Regions from separate parts of the Aeromonas enterica genome, predicted to be linked through region 1. Evidence: predicted binding sites of a transcription regulator. Region 1 holds the regulator's gene; the other holds the start of a gene.

What was found. The regulator NrdR, encoded in region 1, represses ribonucleotide reductase genes. The targets are predictions, from matches to a motif close to CACNNTATANNGTG.
Region 2: a site for NrdR is predicted at 2,049-2,062, ahead of nrdA (class 1a ribonucleoside-diphosphate reductase subunit alpha). Genes of this name have one in related genera too.

The regions. Positions count from the first base shown of each region.
Region 1 covers NZ_JBSTYL010000001.1:226,739-230,147, forward strand. Annotated here, with positions in the region: gene glyA (serine hydroxymethyltransferase) at 1-511, shown strand, start outside; gene ACW5XD_RS01135 (hypothetical protein) at 620-1,048, shown strand; partial or broken gene ACW5XD_RS01140 (NIPSNAP family protein) at 1,115-1,442, shown strand; gene nrdR (transcriptional regulator NrdR) at 1,577-2,026, shown strand; gene ribD (bifunctional diaminohydroxyphosphoribosylaminopyrimidine deaminase/5-amino-6-(5-phosphoribosylamino)uracil reductase RibD) at 2,083-3,192, shown strand; gene ACW5XD_RS01155 (riboflavin synthase) at 3,249-3,409, shown strand, end outside.
Region 2 covers NZ_JBSTYL010000002.1:2,028-5,436, forward strand. Annotated here, with positions in the region: gene nrdA (class 1a ribonucleoside-diphosphate reductase subunit alpha) at 1-1,948, opposite strand, end outside; gene ACW5XD_RS02235 (HAD family hydrolase) at 2,504-3,190, opposite strand; gene ubiG (bifunctional 2-polyprenyl-6-hydroxyphenol methylase/3-demethylubiquinol 3-O-methyltransferase UbiG) at 3,190-3,409, opposite strand, start outside.

The DNA.
Region 1 (3,409 bases):
CTACAAGAAGCTGAACTCCGCCGTCTTCCCGGGCGGCCAGGGCGGCCCGCTGATGCATGTCATCGCCGGCAAGGCCGTTGCCTTCAAAGAGGCGCTGGAGCCCGAGTTCAAGACCTATCAGGCTCAGGTGGTCAAAAACGCCAAAGCCATGGCGGCCACCTTCATCGAGCGCGGTTACAAGATCGTCTCCGGCGGTACCGACAACCACCTCATGCTGGTTGACCTGATCGGCCGCGAGCTGACCGGTAAAGAAGCCGATGCCGCCCTTGGCAAGGCCAACATCACGGTCAACAAGAACTCGGTGCCGAACGACCCGCGCTCTCCCTTCGTCACCTCGGGTGTGCGGATCGGTACCCCGGCCATTACCCGCCGCGGTTTCAAGGAAGCCGAGTCCATCCAGCTGACCAACTGGATCTGCGACGTGCTGGACAACCATGACAACGATGCCGTGCTGGCCACAGTGCGCGAGCAGGTACTGGATATCTGCCGTCGTTTCCCGGTTTATGCCTGATACGCCAGAGACTCTGGTATAAAAACAATGCCACCCCAGGGTGGCATTGTTGTTTCTGCTCCGGCCTTGCCATAGGGCTGTACTCATTCGACCGATAGAGGAGGCACCATGCCAGGCCAGAGTGCGAGCACAGATGACGATCTGATCTTGTCCATCCGCGCCCAGTACCATTTTCGTGATAGCCCGGAGGGCCTGCTGGCATGGGATGTGCGCCGTCTGGTACGGCTGAGCCGCGGGCTGCCGGTGCAAGCTGTGCCGCTGGCACAGATTGCGGAGCTCGATAGCGAGCACTGGTACGGACATGGCGAAGCCAGACCCACGGTACGCAGCATCATAGAGCACTGTCAGCTGATGCTGGCCGCCGATCTCGCCTATCCCATCATTCTGGACAGTGCGGGACGGGTGATGGATGGCATGCACAGGGTGAGCAAGGCCTTGATGCAGGGCCACGCCCATATCGATGCGGTGCAGTTTGTGCAGGATCCGACGCCTGATCACACGGCGTGTGACCCCGACGCCTTGCCCTATGACGATTGAGCCCCTGGCCGACTGAGTTCGGCCATACAGCCTTCCAGGCACCATTTTTTAGCAGGAGAAAGCGTGATGAAGCGAGTGCTGGAGATACGGAGCTATCGGCTCAAGGCAGGGAGCCGTGCTGCGTTTCATCGGCTGGTCAGCGAGCAGAGTCTGCCCTTGCACCTTGCCTGGGGGATGGATGTGGTGAGCCATGGTCCCTCCTTGCATGATCCGGACGCCTATTTTCTGATGCGGGCCTACGATGACCTTGAGCATCTGAACCGCTCCCAGGCGGCATTCTATGGGACTGAGGCCTGGCAAACCGAGAGAGGCCATCGTTGCGCTGATCGAGGGTGACGCAAATACTGTGATCTGGTTGTCAGACGCGGCCATAGAGGCGCTGCGTACTGGCTGATATTGCTAAGGTGCATCTGCGGTGACATATTGTTTTTCTGGGCTTTTACCGGCTTTGGATGGCCGTGCTACACTGGCCGGCCAAGATCCTGACCCCGTGGGGCAGGTGCCTTTTCAGTTAACGCCGGAGGTCAGATGCATTGCCCTTTCTGTAGTGCCGTTGATACCAAGGTGATCGATTCCCGTCTGGTGGCAGAAGGCCATCAGGTGCGCCGCCGTCGTGAGTGCCTGCTCTGTCATGAGCGCTTCACCACCTTCGAGATGGCCGAGCTGGTGATGCCTCGCGTCATCAAGTCCAACGGCTCCCGTGAACCCTTCAATGAAGACAAGCTGCGTGCCGGCATACTGCGGGCTCTGGAGAAGCGGCCGGTAAGCATGGAGGCCATCGAGAAGGGGGTCAACCACATCAAGTCCCGGCTGCGGGCCACAGGTGAGCGCGAAGTTGCCTCCCAGCTGGTGGGCAATCTGGTGATGGATGAGCTCAAGGGCCTGGACAAGGTCGCCTATATCCGCTTTGCCTCCGTCTATCGCAGCTTCGAAGACATTCGCGAATTTGGTGAAGAGATCGCCAAGCTGGAGAAGTAAACCCGCTTGCCGGTTGCTTCATCGATCCTATTTTCTCGCCTGAAACGGGAGCCCATATGTTTAGTCAAGATGATTACCAATGGATGAGTCGGGCCCTCGAACTGGCCCGCCGCGGCCGCTATACCACGGCGCCCAATCCTTGCGTCGGCGCTGTGCTGGTGAAAGCCGGCGTTGTGGTCGGTGAGGGATGGCACAAGCGTGCCGGCGAGCCCCATGCCGAGGTCTATGCCCTGCATGCCGCCGGTGAGCAGGCCCGTGGCGCCACCGCCTATGTGACCCTGGAGCCCTGTTCCCACCATGGCCGTACCCCGCCCTGCGCCGAGGCGCTGATCAAGGCCGGGGTGACCCGGGTGGTCGCCGCCATGGTCGATCCCAATCCCGAGGTGGGTGGACGCGGGCTGCGCATGTTGTCTGAGGCCGGCATCAAGACCGACTTCGGCCTGCTCAGCGCCGAGGCCGAGGCACTCAATCCGGGCTTCTTCAAGCGGATGCGCACCGCCTTCCCGCAGGTGACGATCAAGCTCGGCGCCAGCCTGGATGGTCGCACCGCCATGGCAAGCGGCGAGAGTCAGTGGATCACGAGCCCCCTGGCCCGTGCCGATGTGCAGCGACTGCGGGCCCGTCACGATGCGGTGCTCTCCAGTGCTGAAACCGTGCTGGCCGACGGAGCCTCGCTGACCGTGCGCTGGGACGAGTTGCCCCCCTCGGTCAAGGCCAGCTACCCCAAAGAGACCCTGCGCCAGCCGCTGCGGGTCATCGTCGATTCGCAAAACCGGCTCACTCCGGACTTGCCCCTGTTCCAGAGCACAGGCCCGGTCTTGCTGGCCCGCCACAAGGCTGCCGGCGACTGGCCGGCCTGGGTGCAGCAGTTGGAGCTGCCGTTGCTGGATGGCAAGCTTGATCTGGTCAGCCTCTTCATGCTGCTGGCCAAGCAGCACATCAACTCCGTGCTGGTGGAGGCCGGGCCGCGGCTGTGTGGCGCCCTGCTGAACAAGGGGCTGGTGGATGAGCTGGTGCTCTACCAGGCGCCCAGACTGATGGGGGATGAGGGGCGTGGCCTGTTCCATCTGCCCGAACTTACCCGGCTGTTCCAGGCTCCCAAGCTCAACATCAAGGATGTGCGCATGGTCGGCCAAGATATTCGCATTACCGCCAAAATAGCCTGATTTATCAATGTTCAAGGGGGGCAGCGCCTGCCCCCGTCATCAGCAAGGTGATCTGCATGTTTACCGGAATTATCGAAGCGGTGGGAACCCTGGCCGAGCTGCGTCGGCAGGGTGAAGACATGGCTCTTACCGTGCACGCACCTGGTCTCGACTTCAGTGACGTCAAGCTGGGCGACTCCATCGCCACCAACGGCGTCTGCCTCACTGTGGTCGCGCT
Region 2 (3,409 bases), on a different contig from region 1:
GAATGCCGTCCTTGGAGGCCTTGACCGAGACCAGGCCGCGCGGCGGCTCGATGCCGTTGGTGGCGTTGGAGATCTGGCTGGAGGTCTCGCTCGGCATCAAGGCGGTCAGGGTGGAGTTACGCAGACCCACTGTCTTTATCTCTTCACGCAAGGTTTCCCAGTCCAGGTGCAGCGGCTCGTTGCACAGGTTATCGAGATCCTTTTTATAGGTATCGATGGGCAGAATGCCCTGGGCATAGGTGGTCTCGTTGAAGGCCGGGCAGGGGCCGAACTCGCGGGCCAGCTGCACGGAGGCTTTCAGCAGGTAGAACTGGATCGCCTCGAAGGTGCGGTGGGTCAGCGCCAGACCGGAACCGTCGGAGTAACGGGCGCCGTTCTTCGCCAGGTAGTAGGCGTAGTTGATGACGCCTATTCCCAGGGTGCGACGGTTCATGCTGCCTTTCTGGGCGGCCTTGAGCGGGTAGTCCTGATAGTCGAGCAGGGCATCCAGGGCGCGCACGGCGAGATCCGCCATCTCTTCCAGATCTTCCAGCTTCTCGATGGCACCCAGGTTGAAGGCAGACAGGGTGCACAGGGCAATCTCGCCTTCTTCGTCATCCACGTTGTTGAGCGGCTTGGTCGGCAGCGCGATTTCGAGGCAGAGGTTGGACTGGCGTACCGGCGCCACGCTCGGATCGAACGGGCTGTGGGTGTTGCAGTGATCCACGTTTTGGATGTAGATACGACCGGTGCCAGCGCGCTCCTGCATCATCAGGGAGAAGAGATCGACCGCCTTGAGGGTCTTCTTGCGGATGGATGGATCCTGCTCGTACTTGACGTAGAGCTGCTCGAACTTGTCCTGATCCGCAAAGAAGGCATCGTACAGACCCGGTGCATCTGAGGGGGAGAACAATGTGATGTCGCCGCCCTTGATCAGGCGCTGGTACATCAGCTTGTTGATCTGCACGCCGTAGTCCATGTGACGGACCCGGTTCTCTTCCACGCCGCGGTTGTTTTTCAGGACCAGCAGGCTCTCTACTTCGGTGTGCCACAGCGGGTAGAACAGGGTGGCCGCACCGCCGCGCACGCCGCCCTGGGAGCAGCACTTGACCGCCGTCTGGAAGTATTTGTAGAAGGGGATGCAGCCGGTGTGGAAGGCTTCACCGCCACGAATGGGGCTGCCCAGACCACGGATGCGCCCGGCGTTGATGCCGATGCCGGCGCGCTGGGAGACGTAGCGCACGATGGCGCTGGCGGTGGCATTGATGGAATCCAGGCTGTCATCGCACTCGATCAGCACGCAGGAGCTGAACTGACGGGTCGGGGTGCGCACGCCGCTCATGATGGGCGTGGGCAGGGAGATCTTGAAGGTCGAGACCGCATCGTAGAAGCGCTTGATGTAGTCCAGACGGGTATCTTTCGGATACTTGGAGAAGAGGCAGGCCGCCACCAGGATGTAGAGGAACTGCGGGCTCTCGTAGATCTCGCCGGTGACGCGGTTCTGCACCAGGTATTTGCCTTCCAGCTGCTTGACGGCGGCGTAGGAGAAGTCCATGTCACGCCAGTGATCCAGGTGCTCGTTGAGTTCCTCGAATTCGGCCTGGGTGTAGTCGGTCAGCAGGTGCTTGTCGTACTTGCCCATGTCTACCAGACGGGCGACGTGCTGGTAGAGGTGGGGGGGCTCGAACTGGCCGTAGGCTTTCTTGCGCAGGTGGAAGATGGCCAGACGGGCGGCCATGTACTGGTAATCCGGGCTTTGCTCGGAGATCAGGTCAGCAGCGGCCTTGATGACGGTTTCGTGGATATCGGCGGTACGGATGCCGTCATAGAACTGGATGTGGGACTTGAGTTCCACCTGGGAGACCGACACGTTGTCGAGTCCCTCGGCGGCCCAATCCAGCACGCGGTGAATTTTATCCAGATCGATGGGTTCTTTGTGGCCGTTACGCTTCGTCACAAACAAGTTCATTGGCTGATGACCTTTAGTTGATTCCCGAAAAACCATCGCACGGCCTTGACCTCCTGGCCGTGATCGGCTGCGGGAGGTGGGGGCGTATTGTGCGATGAATCACAAGATATAGTGTTATTTTAAGTTCGAGCTACAAGATAGTGAGGTCTACCCGGCTTTGCAATCTGTGGATAAGGCATTAGCTGTGGATAAATTGTGGGTGTCGCGACCCATGTTAGTGGATGCTCACAGTGAGTGGGTTTTCATGCGTCCGATCCGGTAAATGCAAGTCTGATGATCGAACATGGAAAATTTAAATAACTTTTTTTGCTTGCGAAAACGGGGTGTTTTTACTAGCAAATTCAGTCTGGTTATCCCTTGTGCAGCAAGGGTCAAAAGGTGTCCTGTCCCAGTACGTTAGCGGTTGCCAAACGGCAAAAACGGGAGATCACTCCTGACCTCCCATCGCACCCTGGCGTACCCGCATGCACCGTAGGGTGGTGCTCATGTGGGCACCGTTTGGCAATAAAGTCGCCTTTGTGATCCATCAATGCCGGTGACCAGGCGGATCATGGGTCAGGCTACCTCGTAACGCAGCCAGTGGTGCAGGGCCTGCACGGTATCGAACTGCAGATCCGCGCCCCAGTCGGCGGGATCCTCGTCATCGCTCAGATAACCCCAACCCGCCACCGCGGTGCGCATGCCTGCATTGCGGCCCGCCTCGATGTCACGCACATGATCCCCCACGTAGAGGCAGTGGGCAGCGTCGACGCCCAGTTGCTCGCAAGCAAAGTACATGGGGGCTGGGTCGGGTTTGCGCACCGGCAGGGTATCAGCACTGACGGTAACGCCGCAGCTGGCCAGCTCGGGCAGGGCCGCCAGCAGTGGCTCGGTCAGAAAGCCCGGCTTGTTGGTGACTATGCCCCAAGGCAGGGCGCGTTCGTCCAGCCATTCGATGAGATCCACCATCCCTTCATAAGGGCGGGTGCCGACGCACAGGTGTGCGGCGTAAAAGTCGAGCAGGGCGGTGCGCAGGCGCGTAGCGCCCAGCTCCTCGAGCAGCTCATCGCCAAGCCCGGCCCTGAGCAGCCCGAGGGCCCCGTGGGAGGTGGTCTGGCGGATGATGGCGTCAGAGAGCGGGGCAAAGCCTTCGCTCACCAGCACATGGTTGACGGCGGCGCCCAGATCGGGAGCCGTGTCGAGCAGGGTGCCGTCGAGATCAAACAGCACGCAGCGCAGCGGCGCCGGGTGAGAGTCGCTCATCAGCCTTGCTCCGGGCGGATGAATTCCACCATGTAGTTGACGTCGACGTTCTTGCCGAGCTTGAACTGGCCGGTCAGCAGCGAATAGTGCACGCCGCTCATGTCCCGCACCAGCAGGCCCGCCGCTTCACCCATGCGACACAGTTCGGCCGGGGTGATGAACTTCTTGTGATGATGGGTGCCCTTGGGGACCATCTTCATCAGGTATTCGGCCCCCAGG